3 regions of the Nocardioides marmoraquaticus genome follow, and region 2 is predicted to be linked to each of the others. Evidence: predicted binding sites of a transcription regulator. Region 2 holds the regulator's gene; each other region holds the start of a gene.
The links. The regulator LexA, encoded in region 2, represses DNA repair genes until DNA is damaged. The targets are predictions, from matches to a motif close to TCGAACANNTGTTCGA.

Region 1 (5,267 bases), on a different contig from region 2:
GCTCCTGGGCGAGCACGACTTCGCGGCGTTCTGCAAGCGGCGCGAGGGCGCGACCACGGTGCGCTGCCTGCTCGAGCTCGGCTGGTCGCGCCGCGCCGACGGCCTGCTGGAGGCCACCGTGCGGGCCGACGCCTTCTGCCACAGCATGGTGCGCTCGCTGGTCGGCTGCCTGCTCACCGTCGGGGAGGGCCGGCGGCCCGTGGCGTGGGCGGGGGAGGTGCTGCGGGCTGCCGTGCGCGACCCCGCCGTCACCGTTGTCGCGCCCCACGGCCTGGTGCTCGAGCACGTCGCCTACCCCGCCGCCGAGGAGCTGGCGGCCCGCGCCCGTGAGACCCGGGCCGTGCGCGTCAGGCCCGACGCCTCGACCTCGTAGCGACTGGTCCGGGCCCCGCCCGCGGCGAAGAAGCGACGCCGCAGCGCCCCCTCCACCTCGACGACGTCACCGGGTCGGAGCCGGCCCGCGGTGCGCTGGGTGCGGCGGGTCCAGCACGCCACGTCGATCACGTCGACCCGCCGGCCGGTGTCGTCGGGGCGGCGGGGACGGTCGACGACGAGGCGGAGGGTGACGAGGCGGTCGCCGCTCGGCAGCTCGCGGCTCTCGGGCTCGACCGAGACGCGGCCACGCAGCCGCACCTCGTTGAGCGGGGCGGTCTGCGGGTCGTCGGCGGGAGGGGCGTCGGTGGTGTCGGGCATGGCGGTAGTGCACGCCGCCGCACGGACACCCGTGAGGTGGCCGGGCCGAGGTGTGGAAAGGTGAGCCGCCGACGGGCCTGTGGACGCGAACCGGTCCGACGTCCCCGCGGGAGGAGCAGGTTGGTGGCCGAGCACTACTACAGCGCCGACCCGTCGGCGCCGTTCCGGAGGCTGCCGCTCCGCGCCGACGTGTGGGGCCACTGGCTCGAGCTGACCACCGGCTCCGGCGTCTTCGCCCAGGGTCGGCTCGACACTGGCACGGGCGTGCTGCTGCGCGAGGTCGGCCCGCCGACCGAGGCGCGCGAGGTGCTCGACCTCGGCTGCGGCTACGGCGTCATCGGCCTCGCCGTCGCGGTCGCCGTCCCGGAGGTGCGGGTCACCGCGGTCGACGTCAACGAGCGCGCGCTGCTGCTCACCCGCGAGAACGCCGCCACCCTCGGCGTCGCCGACCGGGTCGAGGCCGGCACGCCCGACACGGTCGACCCCGACCGCACCTTCGACGAGATCTGGTCGAACCCCCCGATCCGCATCGGCAAGGAGGCGCTGCACGCCCTGCTGCTGCAGTGGCTCCCGCGGCTGCGGCCCGGCGGCCGGGCGCTGCTCGTGGTCGGCAAGAACCTCGGCTCCGACCCGCTCGCGCGGTGGCTGGCCGAGCAGGGCTGGCCGACGGAGAAGCTCGCCAGCGCCAAGGGGTTCCGGGTGCTGGAGGCCCGCGCCCCCGAGGCCTAGTCTGCCCGCACCAGCCGGAGCGGGCAGGTGCGGTGGGCATCACCGGGTCGCGCGAGTCGGCGCAGCGCGACGTCCTCGGGTGCGGGTCTCGAGGCCCTCGCCCGGGGGCTCGGGCACCTCGACCACCCCTGCCCTCTGCGGGATCCCGTGCGCGAGCTGCGCCGGCCGCCCTGGGTGGTCGAGGTGCGAGGGCGCCGTCAGCTCTGGGGTGGTCGAGGTGCGAAGAGCGCCGACCTGGGTGGTCGAGGAGCGAGGAGCGCAAGCGACGAGCCTCGAGACCCACCAAGGCGCCTACCACCCTGGGCCGCTGCCCGTCCACATGGTGTCGATCACCTGTTCGATTGTCAGTGCCAAGCGGTAGACTCCAGTCATGAAGACCGCGCCTCTCGACACCGCCGACACGGCACACGTCGACGTGCGGGCAGCGATCATCGACGAGCTCCAGACCGCCCGCACCGAGGAGCACGCCGCCTGCGCGAAGCAGATCTGGATGGCGGTGCAGTGGGCGCTGGCCCACCCGGCCGAGGTCGATGCCGACGGCGTCGTGGCTGACTACGCGGGCTGGGGCGAGCCGGGCCTGCTCGCCACCGACGAGTCCAGGGCGCTTGTCCCGATCGCCGGCCCGGGTGCGCCGCTGGTGCACCCGCTCGCGCCGCTCGAGCTCGGTGCGGCGCTCGACCGGTCCCAGGACCACGCCCGCCAGCTCCTCGGCGACGCCCTCGAGCTCGCCTTCCGGCTCCCCCGGCTGTGGGCGCTGACCCAGGAGGGACGGGTGCCGGTGTGGCTGGCACGTCAGATCAGCCGGGAGACCCACGACCTGACCTACGACGCCGCGCTGCACGCCGACCGGCTCGTCACCGCCGTCCCGCAGAAGATCGCCGCCGTCGACGCCGCCCGGCTGATCCACGAGGCCCGGCTGACCGCCGACCCCGACCGCGCCGTCGCGGACGAGGAAGCCGCCGCCACCCGGCGCGGCGTGTGGCTGCGCCGCGACCACCGCGCCCCCGGGGTGGTCGACGTGAACATGACCCTCGACGCCGACGACGCCGATCTCCTCGACGCCACCGTCTCCCGGATCGCCGCCGACCTCAGGGACCTCGGCGACACCAGCAACCGCGACATCCGACGCGCGACCGCCGTGGGGATCCTGGCCGACCCGCAGCACGCTCTCGACCTGATGTCGGGCCGCACCACCAACCGTGACCCCGGTGCACCCGCCGACGTCGACCTCGTCGTGCACCTCACTCCCACTGACCTCGACACTGAGCACGGCACCTACGTTGAGGAGAGCCGCGGCGCGGTCTCCGCCCAGCAGCTCGCCGCGTGGGTCCGCCGCCGCGCCGCTCACGGCGGCCGCGTGCGGGTCAGGGAGGTGATGGCCGGGGGGTCTCGAGACGGTTGCTGCGCAAACTCCTCGACCACCAGGACGACGGACGCAACCTCTTCGACCACCGGGGACGGCGTACGGGCCTGGCTCGCCCGACAAGCCATCGACGCACCCGTCATCGCACTCCGGCCCATCGACCTCGGCGGCGACCCCGCCGTCGACTGTCACGACCCGCCACCGCTCATGCATGATCAGGTCGTCCTCCGCGACGCCCACTGCGTCTTCCCCGGCTGCCGCCGAGACTCACGACGCTGCGACCTCGACCACATCGACCCCTACGTCCCACCGGGCCCCGACGATGACAGCGGCGGACCACCCGGCCAGACCAGGCCGGCCAACCTTGCCCCGCTGTGCCGGCGCCACCACAACGCCAAGACCCACCACGACTGGACCTACCGGCGAGACCCCCACGGCAGCTACACCTGGACCAGCCCCACCGGACACACCTACGTCGTCATCCCCCGCAGCCGAGCACCACTCAGCCGCTGAGGCCCGCTGACCCGGCCACCCACCCGGTGGCCGGGCTACCGGCGCGCCCAGCGCCGCCCCTTCGAGGCTCGCTCCGCTCGCACCTCAGGGAGCGGGCAGTGGGCCCGTCTGCACCTCGCCCCCTTTCGAGGCTGGCTGCGCTCGCGCCTGAGGAGGCGGGGAGCCGGCGCGCCCGGCGCCGCCCCTCCGAGGCTGGCTGCGCTCGCGCCTGAGGAGGCGGGGAGCCGGCGCGCCCGGCGCCGCCCCTCCGAGGCTCGCTGCGCTCGCACCTCAGGGAGCGGGGGGCTCGCTGCGCTCGCCCCTCAGGGAGCGGGGGGCTCGCTCCGCTCGCACCTCAGGGAGCGGGCAGCGGGCCTGTCTGTACCTCGCCCCCTTTGAGGCTCGCTCCGCTCGCACCTCAGGGAGCGGGGGGCTCGCTGCGCTCGCCCCTCAGGGAGCGGCTTGCTCGCTCCGCTCGCACCTCAGGGAGCGGAGGGGGCTGCGGTCGCACCCCCCTCAGGAGAAGAAGCGGCTGCGGAGGTCGATGACGCAGAGCACCACGAAGAACACGGCGCACAGGCCCATCAGGCCGTTGGACAGCCAGCGGTTGCGCCACTCGGCCGGGGTGCGGTCGGTGTTGAGCAGCCACAGCAGCGTGATCGCGAGGAACGGCATGAAGAAGGCGCCGAGCACGGTGTAGGCGACGATCAGCCAGACCGGCTGGCCGAGGAACAGCATGATCATCGGCGGGAAGGTCAGCCACAGGACGTAGGCCTTGTACCAGGTGCCGCCGGCGCGACGGGAAGGGCCGTCCTCGGCGAGGCGACGGGTGTGACCGACGAAGTCGGCGAACATCAGGCTCACGCCGTTCCACACGCCGACCAGCGACGACATCGCAGCGGCCCAGAAGCCGACGAGGAAGACGGTGCCCGCCACCTCGCCGTACCGGTCCTGCAGCACCTCGGCGAGGTCGAGCAGCCCGCGGTCGCCCTCGGCGACGGCGATCTGGGCGGAGAAGAGCAGCTCGGCGCCGACGACCAGCGTGGCGACGACGAAGAGCCCGGTGACGAAGTAGGCGACGCCGTTGTCGAGGCGCATCACCCGCATGAACTGCGGTGTGCTCCACCCCTTCTCCCGCAGCCAGTAGCCGTACGCCGCCAGCGTGATGGTGCCGCCGACACCGCCGGCGACGCTGATGGCCGGGACGACCGAGTCGGGCGGCAGCGTCGGGGCCAGGCCGCCCAGGACGTCGAGCAGGTTGGGCAGGGTGAGCGCCGCGGCGCCCACCATGGTGACGAACATCAGCAGCACGAGGGCGCCGAGCGTCTTCTCGAAGAGCTCGTAACGGCCCGACCACACCAGCGCGAGGCCGATCAGACCCGACACGACGCCCCACAGCGCGACCGGGCCGGGCAGGAGCGAGGCCAGCGCCAGCCCGGTGCCGGCCATGGCGGCGGCGCCGTACACGAAGCCCCAGACGACGATGTAGGGGGCGAAGTACCAGGTGGTCCACCGGCCGAGGCTCGACCAGCCCTCGTAGATGGTGCGTCCGGTGGCCAGGCTGAAGCGCCCGGCACCCTCGACGAGCACCACCTTGAGCACGCAGCCGAGCACCACCGCCCACAGCAGGGCGTAGCCGAAGCGCGAGCCCGCGATGAGGGTCGCCACCAGGTCGGCGGCGCCGACGCCGGTGGCCGCGACCACCAGCCCGGGGCCGATCAGCTTCCACCGGGTCGCCGGTGCTTGCTCCGTGTCGCTCCGAGACATCCCGACACGATAGGGGTTCAGCGGCCGGGGTCCGAGGGGTCGTACGACGCCAGGTCGGCGAGGACGGTGTCGCGCAGGGGCGCGACCGCCTCGGTGTGGCCGAGGGCGGCCAGGTCGGCGTGGATGCCGGCAACCGCTCGCTGCAGGACCTCGAGGTCGGTGCCGGAGAGGTCGCCGCGGTAGCGCAGCAGCAGGAACCCGGTGGCGTAGATCAGCAGCAACC
Region 2 (5,267 bases):
CGGCGCTGCTGCTGGCGCAGGGGTCGGGTCGGCTGATCCGCACGACGTCCGACCGCGGCGTCGTCGCGGTCCTCGACCCCCGGCTGGTCACCGCACGCTACGGCGGCTTCCTGAGGGCCAGCCTGCCGCCGATGTGGCAGACCCACGACGGCGCCGTGGTCCGGCAGGCGCTGCGTCGCCTCGCCGGCTCCGCCGCACCGGCGAGGGTCAGCGGGCGGTGACGATCCTCGACGGTGCCGAGGCGGGGGAGGTGCCGGCCGGGTTCACGGCCTGCACCACGAGGCGGTAGCGCCCCTTGGGCAGCCGCACCTCGACCGCGGTCCGGCTCGGGGAGACCAGCGGGGTCGTGTAGCGGCGCACCACCCGGTTGCGCGAGTCCAGCCGCGAGGCCGTGATGCGGTAGCCGGTCAGGGGGCTGCCGCCCAGTGCTGTGGGGGGCGACCACCGCAGCGTCACCGACACCGTGCCGCCCCGTCGGCCGGAGCCGGCCGCTCCCATGACGGGGGCGCCCGGCGCGCTGGCGGGCGTGCTGGTGGGCGTGCTGGTGGGCGGCGCCGACGGGGACGAGGTCACCGGGGCGTCTGCGGACGGAGTGCCGGTAGCGGGCGTCGCGGATGGCGTCGAGGACGGGGTGGAGGAAGGTGTCGTGCTCGGGTCCTCGGGCGATGGGGAGTCGCTGGGCGTTGCCGTCGGCGTCGGCGACGGGAGGGCCGGTGCGTCGCAGCTGGTGGCGGTGAGGCGGTAGCGCCCGAGGCTCCCGTAGTCGCTCCAGCCGAGCATGTCCCGGTTGGTCGCGCTGCCCGAGCCCGAGCCGTCGACGCGCAGGAAGTAGGTGCCGGGGGGAAGCGACGTGGTGAGCGCGGCGTCCATGCCGATCGTCCGCCAGGACCCCGTGGCGGTGTCCCAGGTCTGGGAGTGGGTGGTGGTGGGCGCGTTCGACGCCAGCTGCGTCCCGGCACTCGAGAGCAGGTCGAGCCGGACGTCGAGCGTGCCCTGGGGACCGATGCCGTTGGCGCGGGCGTCGAGCGAGAGCGTGCACGCCACGTCGACCCGGAAGACGTCGACGTCGTTGCGCGTGCTGATGACGCCCTCGACGTCGTACGACGTCGAGGCCCCGAGGTCGGTCGCGGAACCGGGACTGTCGGCGTGGTCGTCCTGGACCAGGGGCAGGTTGTTCCGGGTGATGATCGCGAGGTCGTCCTCGGTGTTTGTCGCGCCGCCGTACTCGCCCCTGCTCCAGTGGCTGACGGCCCGCTGCGTGCCGCCGCCCATGATCGGGCCCCAGCGCCTGCTGCCGAAGGTGTACTCCTGGACCACCCCGTTCTGGTCGGGACCGCCGTCGTGGTCGAGACCGACGTTGTGGCCGACCTCGTGGGACACCGTCTGAGCCACGATGGTCGGCGCGGTGCGCGCGAAGTCCGTGACGAAGACCCACGCCGGCTGGTAGTAGGCGTTGGCGTCGACCTTGCCGAAGGTGTTCAGGCCCGCGACGCCGGCGCAGTCGCCGCACAGCGCCGACTGCGCCGCCGTGGAGCTGGTGAGCACCACCCGGCTGCCGTAGGTGGTGTCAGCGGTGCCGGTGCGCGTCCACGCGTCCCTGCCGGGGTCGCGGGTGGTGACGTTGACGTCGAACGGCGCGTAGGTCTCGGCGACCTGGCGCCACACCTGCCGGACGAAGGCGAGCTCGGCCGCGTCGAAGGTGGCCGGGTCGCTGCCGGACTGGTTGAAGCCCGGGTGGTTGCCGTTGGGCACCGCGGTGTTCCACGTCGTGCCGCTCACGTCGGCCCCGTCGACGTCGAGGAAGATCGTGCGGGAGGCTCCCGGCCTGCTCTGCAGCGAGAGCGCGTCCTGCGTCGGGTCGACGACCCCGGGCGTGGGGACGCTGCCCAGCGTGCTGCCGGCCTCGGCCTGCTGGGTCGTGGACCCGCGAACGGTCGCCGCGGCCCGTTGCGGAGCCTCGAACGCCGGTTCCACCACGTAGACGTGCCCCTCGACCGACACCCGGACGGTCTCGTCGCGCAGCAGCTGGGCGAGCCGGCCCGGCGACATCGCGTTGCGCTCGGCGACCTCGGGCACGAGGTCGCCGCGCCGCGCGAGCAGCTGCTCGCCCGACAGGGACCGCGGCAGGATCTCGTCGTACTCAGCGCGATCGGGAGCGGCTGCGGCCTGCTCGACGGACGCTTCGCCGGTCGTGGTCGTGGTCGTGGTTGTGGTCGGACCGGAGCCGGCCTGCGCGACAGCCGAACCGGCGTCGGCCAGCTCGGGCACGCACGCGAGTCCGAGGGCCAGAGCGGCGAGGACGGCCGCTCCGCGGGTCAGCACGGGGTGGATCACCCCGAGATGATGACCCGAAAGGACCTAGTTGCGTCCGGAATGTCGGAAATTGGTGAGGCGGATGACCGGCCGGCGCTCCCGGTGCGGGGCGCCGGCCGGACCGGTGGGACGCGTGGGGTCAGACGCGACGGAGCACGGCGGTGACCTTGCCGAGGATCGTGGCGTGGGTGCCGTCGATCGGGTCGTAGGCGTCGTTGTGCGGCAGCAGCCACGGCGTGCCGCCGCGGCGCTGCAGGGTCTTGACGGTGGCCTCCCCGTCGAGCAGTGCGGCGACGATGTCGCCGTTCTCGGCCGTCTGCTCCTTGCGCACCACGACGTAGTCGCCGTGGCAGATCGCGGCGTCGATCATGGAGTCGCCGCTGACCTCGAGCAGGAAGAGCTCGCCGTCGCCGACCAGCGAGCGGGGCAGCGGCATGACCTCCTCGACCTGCTCCTCGGCCAGGATCGGCACGCCGGCCGCGATACGGCCGAGCAGCGGGACCTGGGTCGCCTCGGGCGCCGCGTCCCCGATCCCCGTGGGGTCGAAGGGCGCCTCGTCGGCGCTGGCGATCGCGCGGCGGGCCGCCATCAGCTCGGGGATGAACACCTCGAGGGCACGAGGGCGGTTGGGGTCGCGGCGGATGAACCCCTTCTGCTCGAGGACGCGCAGCTGGTGGGCGACGCTCGAGGAGCTCGTGAGCCCGACGAGGTTGCCGATCTCGCGGATGCTCGGCGGGTAGCCGCGCTTCTCGATCGACTCGCGCAGCACGTTGAGGATCCGCTGCTGGCGAGGGGTCAACCCCGTCAGGTCGGGCGCGGAGTCGGGCAGCTCGGAGACCGAGCCGCGGTCGGTGGGGGTGGTCTCGCCCGTGCGTCGGGAGCTCTGCCGTGACATGCGCCGCACGCTAGTGCTCGACCGGGTCGACTTCAAACACATGTTCGAAGCGTGTCGTCGTGGCGCGGCCGCACGTGTGCGAGCAGCTCGCTGGCAACGGGTCGTCACAACGCGGGTCCGACCTCTTGCATCGTTCGAACAGACGTTCTACGCTCGTACACATGTTCGAACCGCTGCCGGTCGGATCCACCTTGTCGGTGGTCGCGACTAGACAGCAGTCACGACAGCAGGGGTCGCCCTCCACGCTCGGCCACCAGGGCCGAGCACTTTCCCCGAGCGAGGTAGAGCGATGAGCACGATGACGATCAGCCCCCACACCATGGGTCGCGGCACGATGCCCGTCCGGGTCCGCCTGACCCGCCGCGGTCGCGCGGTCCTGACGCTGACCTTCCTGGGCGTGCTGCTGGCCCTGATGCTGACGGTCGGCGGCTCCTGGGCCACGGCCACGCTCACCGACGGGGGCGGCACCACCGAGCCGGTGGGAGTCGTCGAGGTGCAGACGGGCGACACGCTGTACGACATCGCGGCCTCGGTCGCCGCGCCGGGCGAGGTCCGTGAGATGGTGCTGCGGATCCAGGAGCTCAACTCCCTCCCGGGTGCCGAGATCTCCGTAGGTCAGCGCCTGGCCGTTCCCCGCGGCTGAGCCCGGCCCGTCCGCCACGGGCCGCTTGCGGCGCAGACGGTCTCCTCGACCCAGACCGGCAGCGCCAGGGGAGAAGTGGGGTGGGTTCCGTCCGGACGGAGCCCACCCCCTTCGCACGTCCGGGGGCCGTCGGTCGCCTCAGCAGCGCGCCGCGCCCGCCGCGAGCAGCCACTGGGCCGCGGCGTAGGTCAGCATCACGGCGCGTTCCGCCCAGGGGGCCGGACCGTCGAGGACGAAGGTGCGCGCGCCGAGCACCCCGTCGCTCATGAGGAAGAGCACCCCGCCCGCCGCGAGCCGTGAGCGAGCCCCACTGGGCAGGTCGTCGTCCAGGTGCGTGGCGGCGGCTGCGGCGGCGATGAGCAGGGCGGCGTACGCCGCGACGGGCGCGCCCAGTCCCGGCTCCCGGCGGGCCGCAGCGTGCGCGAGCAGCGGACCCAGCGACGTCCCCACGGCGAGCACGGCGAGGGGCAGCGGCCCCACCGGTGGCTGGTGCGAGCGGTGGCGCAGCAGCCCGGCGAGGCACGCGGCGTGGCCGGCGGCGAAGGAGCCGAGGCCGAGGAGGAAGGGCCGTCGACCCTCGCCGAGCAGGGCGACGTCGCCGGCCCAGCCGGCGACGAGGGCGACCCTCATGTGGCGGATGAGCGGGCCGTCAGGTCGCGCAGCGAGCTGTCGCGCAGCCAGGGGCACGAGGGTCGGCTTGGTGACTCGCCGCGCGCGTCGCGCCCACGGCTCCGGTCGCCCGGCGAGCCAGGCGTCGGTCATCGTCACGGCGAGCGGGTGGCCCATGCGCGCAGTCTGGCGGCACCAGGGGCTCAGCGTCGGCCGGACAGCGCCGGCACCGCTTCGGCCACGCGCAGCGCGGTGGTCGGTCCGGTGGTCGTCACCGTGCCTGCGACGGGGCGGGAGGGGCCGCCGTCGAGCGACCAGGTCGCACCCCAGGTGACCACCACGCGGTGCCGCACGGTGACGCGGGCGTCGGCGTAGCGGTGCACCACGTCCTTGCTCGGGTACGGCGCCCCCGCCGTGCCGGTGGTCGCAGCCGTTCCATCGCCGAACTCCCACCGGAACGACTCCGGAGCGATGTCGAGGCGCACCGACCGGCCCAGGATCGACACCGTCCGCGAGAACCCGTCGGCCTCCGCGAAGAAGATCGTGTCGAAGTTGACCAGCGTCTTGTCTCCCGGCTGCGTCACCGACCTCAGCTCCGGCACCGGGATCCTTCGGAAAGCCTCTAGCACCATCGCGTCGGTCACCTGCGGGGGAGCCGGTGCTGCGCCCGCCGCGGCGGGGGGTCCCGTGCCCGAGCAGACGAAGCCGCCCGGCGTCTCGCTGGTCGGGGTCACGGTCCACTGGCGGTACTGAGTCGATCCGGGTTCGCACGTGCTGGTTGGGCATACCGGGGCGCCCGTCACAGCG
Region 3 (5,267 bases), on a different contig from region 2:
TGCCTGCGGACGTCTCGATCGACCGCGACGCGAGCACGGTGCGCTCGTCGGCCGGCCTGACCCACGCCCAGCTCTCGACCGCGCTCTACGAGCAGGGGCTCGCGCTGCGCAACCTCGCCTCGCTGCCGCACATCTCGGTCGCGGGCGCCATCCAGACCGGCACCCACGGCTCCGGTGTTTCCAACGCCGGCCTGCACTCCTCGGTGACGTCGCTGGAGTACGTCGCCCCCGGCGGCGAGCTGCGCGTCGTACGCCGCGGCGACCCCGACTTCGACGCCGTCGTGGTCGGGCTCGGCGCGTTCGGCGTCATCACCCACGTGACGCAGCAGGTCGTGCCGACCTTCGAGGTGGCGCAGACGGTGCACGAGCAGGTGCCGTGGCAGGCGCTGCTGCCGGTGCTCGAGGACGTGCTGAGCAGCGGATACTCGGTCAGCCTCTTCACCGACTACGCCGGCGACTCCGTCGGCCAGGTGTGGGTCAAGCAGCGCGTCGACGACCCCGGTCGCGACGCCGTCACGTCGCTGGGTGGTCTCGCCGCGACCCGCACGCTGCACCCGCTGCCCGACACCGCCGCCGACAGCGTCAACGACCAGCTCGGCAACCCCGGCCCGTCGCACCAGCGGCTGCCGCACTTCCGCGAGGACTTCACGCCGAGCAAGGGCGAGGAGATCCAGTCGGAGTACTTCGTGCCGGTCTCGGAGGGCGTGGCCGCGCTCGAGGCCCTGCGTGGCCTGAGCGGCCTGGTCACGCCGGCGCTCTTCGTCGCCGAGGTACGCCGCATCGCGCCCGACCCCGCCTGGCTCAGCCCGTCGGGCGAGCGCGACAGCCTGGCGCTCCACTTCACCTGGAAGCGCGACCCCGAGCGCGTCGAGCGGGTCCTGCACGACGTCGAGGCCGCCCTGCTCCCGCTGGGGGCGCGCCCGCACTGGGGCAAGGTCTTCGTCGCCGACCACGCGACGCTGGCGGCGGCGTACCCGCGCCTGGGCGACTTCGCCGCCCTCGTCGCCGAGCGCGACCCCGACCGGGTCTTCGCCAACGCCTTCCTCGACCGGGTGCTGGGTCGGGTCTAGGCGGCCCGCTTCGCCTGCTTCTTGGTGACGGGCGTGCCGTCGAGCGTCACGAGGCGGCGCTTTCGCACCGTGTAGCCGTCGGGCAGGGTGCCGTCCTTCAGCATCCGGATCGGGCAGCTCTTGCACCGCGGCTTGTCGACGCAGCACTTCACCTTCGGCGTCCTCGCCTTGCCCTTGCCCACGCGTCCTGTCTAGCAACGGCGTGGGCGCGTACAGGGCTGGTCGAGGCGCGAGGGCCGCCAGGCCCGAGCCGCGAGGCCCGGCGACGGGCGCGCAGCCCGCACTCACGCCGGGCTCCTCATGACGAACGACACCGACCCGTCGGGGCGCCACTCGTGCCGGTAGCGGTGGTCGTGGACGCGGCGGTGGTGCCAGTGACAGAGCGGGATGGCGTCGGCGAGGTCGGTGCGCCCGCCGTGCGACCAGGCGGTGCGGTGGTGGAGCTCGCACCAGGCCACGGGGCGGTCGCACCCGGCGGCGGCGCAGTGGCGGTGGGTGACGGCGACGGCGGTGCGCTGGGTGTCGTTGAACAGGCGGGACGAGCGGCCGAGGTCGAGCACCCGGGAGGCCCCGCCGAGGGTCTTGTCAAGCACGGCGGGCATCAGTGAGGCGTTGCAGGCCAGGCGTCGGGCCTGGCCTGCCGATATCGGCTGGTCGGTGTCGATGCCGGCGGCGCGGAGGGCGCCTCGGAGCGACTCGATGCTCATCGTGACGACGACCTGGGCGCTGGTGGCGCCGGTGAGGTGGTCGGTGGGGAGGTGCTCGACGAGTGTGGCGAGCGCGATGCCGCGCGCGTGGTCGGGGCTGGTGTGCTCAGTGCCGCGGGTGCGGCGCGGGGCGGCCATGGCCTCGACCATCTTCTTGAGCATCGCGGCCTGCAGCTGGGGGAGCGTGAAGCGTCCGGTCACGGTGCCGTCGCCGTTGTCGTGGAAGCTGAGCGAGGTCGCGGCGTAGGCGCGGTCTTCCTCCTCGGTGACCTGCGCGTCCTCCTCGGCGTCGACGACGGCCTCGTCGGGCTCCACCTCCGCGAGGACCCGTCGCGCCAGTCGCCGCAGCTGGTCGGGCTTGCAGCGCCTCGCCTCGGCGACGAGCCGGGACTCGCAGCGCAGCCGCTCGGCGTCGGTCAGTCGCGTGGGGAGCCGGTCGAGGGCGCGGGTGATGACAGTGGCATGGGCTGTCGAGACGTCACCCTCCCCGAGGGCGGTGGCGGTAGGGCCGGCAGGTGAGCGGTCGAGGTCGGTGGCCAGCCGGGTCTCGCGCGCGGCGTCGGCGCCGCTCGTGCGGGTCTCGCGCGCAGCCCAGGCGCCGGTGCTGGGCAGCCCGACCGCGGCGGCGGTCTGCTGCGCTTCGGCGGCAGCGATCACCCGCAGTCGCGCAGCGTCCAGCCGCCGCTGCGAGCGCTCGATGCTGCGAAGCGCCGCTGTCGGATCGTTCGGCGAGGATGCGAGTGGCAGCAGCCGGTCGAGGCAGGTGTGGAGCAGCGCGAGCTCGGCGAGCAACGGCTCGGCGAGGTCGGGGGCCGCGGTCATGCAAATGATGATATCGAACAAGTGTTCGAAAAGCCAGACCCTCGCATCCGGGGTGGTCGAACCCGCCAGGTACGGGCCACGGTGAACGGCGGCGGACGAGGAGGCGTCTCGCGAGTCGAGGAAGACGGTCGACGTGTATAGCACACAGTGCTATACATCGGTCATGAACCCTGCTGAGGTGCTCCGCACGGCGCTGCGGCAGGCAGGGATGACGCAGACGGCCCTCGCCCGCGTCAGCGGGGTGCACCAATCGACGATCGCCCAGATCCTGTCTGGACGGCGCACGGCCAGCGACGAGATGCTCGAGCGGCTCCTCGGGTGCACGGGGTTCGTGCTCCGCGTCGTCCGTGAGCCGGTGCGTCCGGCGTTGACCCGGTCGGAGAGCCGGTCGTGGCGGCTGCACCGGGAGATCTCTGTACGCCTGGATGGCCCCATCCTCGAGCAGTGGATTCCCACCCTGAAGGCGAACCTCGCCCGGTTGACCGCCGGGGTCCGGGGCGAGCCCCATCGAAGCAACCTGGAGCATTGGCGTGCGGTCATAGAGGAGCGCGACCTTGTGGCACTCCGGCGCGTCCTGACGGGCCTCGACCGTCACAGCATCGAGATGCGTGAGGTCTCACCCTGCGCCGGTCTCCTCGACGAGCACGACCGCGGACTCGCCCTGGCCGTGGCCGGCTGATGCGGCGCGACCAGCTCGAGCACGCTATCCGGACCGCCTGTCAGATCATCGGCCACGACGAGGTCATCGTGGTCGGCTCGCAGGCCATCCTCGGGTCGTACGACGAGACCGACCTGCCGCCGCTGGCGACCATGTCCATGGAGGTCGACGTGCTGCCGATGGGCGCGGACACGGAGGAGACGACCCGCCTCGCCGACCGCATCGACGGTGTCGCCGGTGAGCTGTCCCAGTTCGAGCAGACGCACGGTTTCAGCATCGACGGCGTCGACCTCTCCACGTCGATCCTGCCCGCGGCCTGGCGTGAGCGCCTGGTCGAGGTGAATGGTCCGCTGACCGAGGCGCCCGGCACGGGCCGGCGCTGCACCGGATGGTGCCTCGACGTGCACGACCTTTGTGTCGCCAAGATGTGCGCGCATCGCACGAAAGACCGCAACTTCGTCCGCGCCCTTCTCGACGCGGGACTCGTCGAGGCCGAGGTGCTCACCAGTCGCCTGCAGCAGGTCGACGGGGTTCATGCGGCCGCGGTGACGCTCGCCCGCGACTGGCTCGAGAGCTGGAGCCGATCGTGAAGACCGAGGACAACGCAAGGAGGACTGGTTCGTGAGCAACCTGGGCAGCTTCGTGTGGGGCATCGCCGACCAGCTGAGGGGGGTCTACAAGCCCCACCAGTACGGCAACATCATCCTGCCGATGACGATCCTGCGCCGGCTCGACTGCCTGATGGAGCCGTCGCGGGCGCGGATGCGAGAGCTGGCCGCCCAGCACGACAACCCCACCCTGCTGGCCACCAAGGTGAAGAAGGAGTGCGGGCTCTCCTTCCACAACACCTCGGAGTACGACCTCGCGCGGCTCGTCGCCGACCCCGACGGCCTCGCCGCCAACCTGCTCGACTACCTGGGGCGCTTCTCGCCCAACATCGACGTCTTCGAGCGCTTCAAGTTCGAGACCGAGGTCGCGACCTTGGCGGAGAAGAACCGGCTGCTCCTCGTCGTGCGGCAGTTCGCCGAGATCGACCTGCACCCCGACGTCGTGCCCAACGCCGAGATGGGCGACCTCTTCGAGGAGCTCATCCGCAAGTTCGCGGAGGCCTCCAACGAGGAGGCGGGCGAGCACTTCACGCCCCGCGACGCGATCCGGCTGATGGTCGAGCTGCTCTTCGCCGAGGACGACGAGGCGCTGACGCAGGGCTCGGTCATCCGCACCGTCTACGACCCGACCGCGGGCACCGGCGGCATGCTCTCGGTCGCCGAGGACCACCTGACGGCGCTGAACCCCGACGCGCGGTTGGTGATGTACGGCCAGGAGATCAACGACCAGTCCTACGCCATCTGCAAGTCTGACCTGATCGCGAAGGGCCAGGAGGCCGGCAACATCCGGCTCGGCGACACGCTCGCCCAGGACCTCTTCGCCGACAAGACCTTCGACTACGGGATGTCGAACCCGCCGTACGGCGTCGACTGGAAGGCTTCCGCCGACGCGATCAAGGCCGAGCGCGCCGCCACCGGCACGCACGGGCGCTTCGGGCCCGGGCTTCCGAAGATCGGTGACGGGCAGATGCTGTTCCTGACCCATCTGGCCCACAAGATGCGGCCGACCCACCAGGGCGGCGGTCGCGCCGGCATCGTGCTCAACGGCTCGCCGCTGTTCAACGGCGCCGCGGGGTCGGGGGAGTCGGAGATCCGGCGCTACCTGCTGGAGAACGACCTGGTCGAGGCGATCGTCGCGCTGCCGACCAACATGTTCTACAACACCGGCATCTCGACCTACGTCTGGATCCTCGACAACGCCAAGCGACCCGAGCGAGTCGGTCGGGTCCAGCTGATCGACGGCTCGTCGTTTTTCACCAAGATGCGCAAGAACCTCGGCGACAAGTCGCGCGAGGTCTCCGAGGCTGACCGCCGCCGCATCCTCGAGCTGTACGCCGCCTTCGACGACCAGCAGGGCGACGACGCCGAGCACAGCCGGGTCTTCGCCACGACCGACTTCGGC

Region 1: ACYU8I_RS01625 (HNH endonuclease signature motif containing protein) is a predicted target of LexA. The motif match lies at 1,748-1,763, and genes of this name have one in related genera.
Region 3: ACYU8I_RS10110 (HNH endonuclease signature motif containing protein) is a predicted target of LexA. The motif match lies at 2,613-2,628, and genes of this name have one in related genera.

What each region holds. Positions count from the first base shown of each region.
Region 1 covers NZ_BAAHAA010000002.1:15,918-21,184, reverse strand. Annotated here, with positions in the region: gene truA (tRNA pseudouridine(38-40) synthase TruA) at 1-373, shown strand, start outside; gene ACYU8I_RS01635 (single-stranded DNA-binding protein) at 292-693, opposite strand; gene ACYU8I_RS01630 (class I SAM-dependent methyltransferase) at 817-1,422, shown strand; gene ACYU8I_RS01625 (HNH endonuclease signature motif containing protein) at 1,793-3,298, shown strand; gene ACYU8I_RS01620 (Nramp family divalent metal transporter) at 3,794-5,044, opposite strand; gene ACYU8I_RS01615 (hypothetical protein) at 5,062-5,267, opposite strand, start outside.
Region 2 covers NZ_BAAHAA010000007.1:43,905-49,171, forward strand. Annotated here, with positions in the region: gene ACYU8I_RS07120 (ATP-dependent DNA helicase) at 1-221, shown strand, start outside; gene ACYU8I_RS07125 (fibronectin type III domain-containing protein) at 208-2,334, opposite strand; gene lexA (transcriptional repressor LexA) at 2,453-3,208, opposite strand; gene ACYU8I_RS07135 (LysM peptidoglycan-binding domain-containing protein) at 3,498-3,851, shown strand; gene ACYU8I_RS07140 (lysoplasmalogenase family protein) at 3,990-4,637, opposite strand; gene ACYU8I_RS07145 (hypothetical protein) at 4,664-5,062, opposite strand.
Region 3 covers NZ_BAAHAA010000011.1:19,496-24,762, reverse strand. Annotated here, with positions in the region: gene ACYU8I_RS10120 (D-arabinono-1,4-lactone oxidase) at 1-1,070, shown strand, start outside; gene ACYU8I_RS10115 (hypothetical protein) at 1,067-1,252, opposite strand; gene ACYU8I_RS10110 (HNH endonuclease signature motif containing protein) at 1,355-2,599, opposite strand; gene ACYU8I_RS10105 (helix-turn-helix domain-containing protein) at 2,778-3,278, shown strand; gene ACYU8I_RS10100 (DUF6036 family nucleotidyltransferase) at 3,278-3,847, shown strand; gene ACYU8I_RS10095 (type I restriction-modification system subunit M) at 3,879-5,267, shown strand, end outside.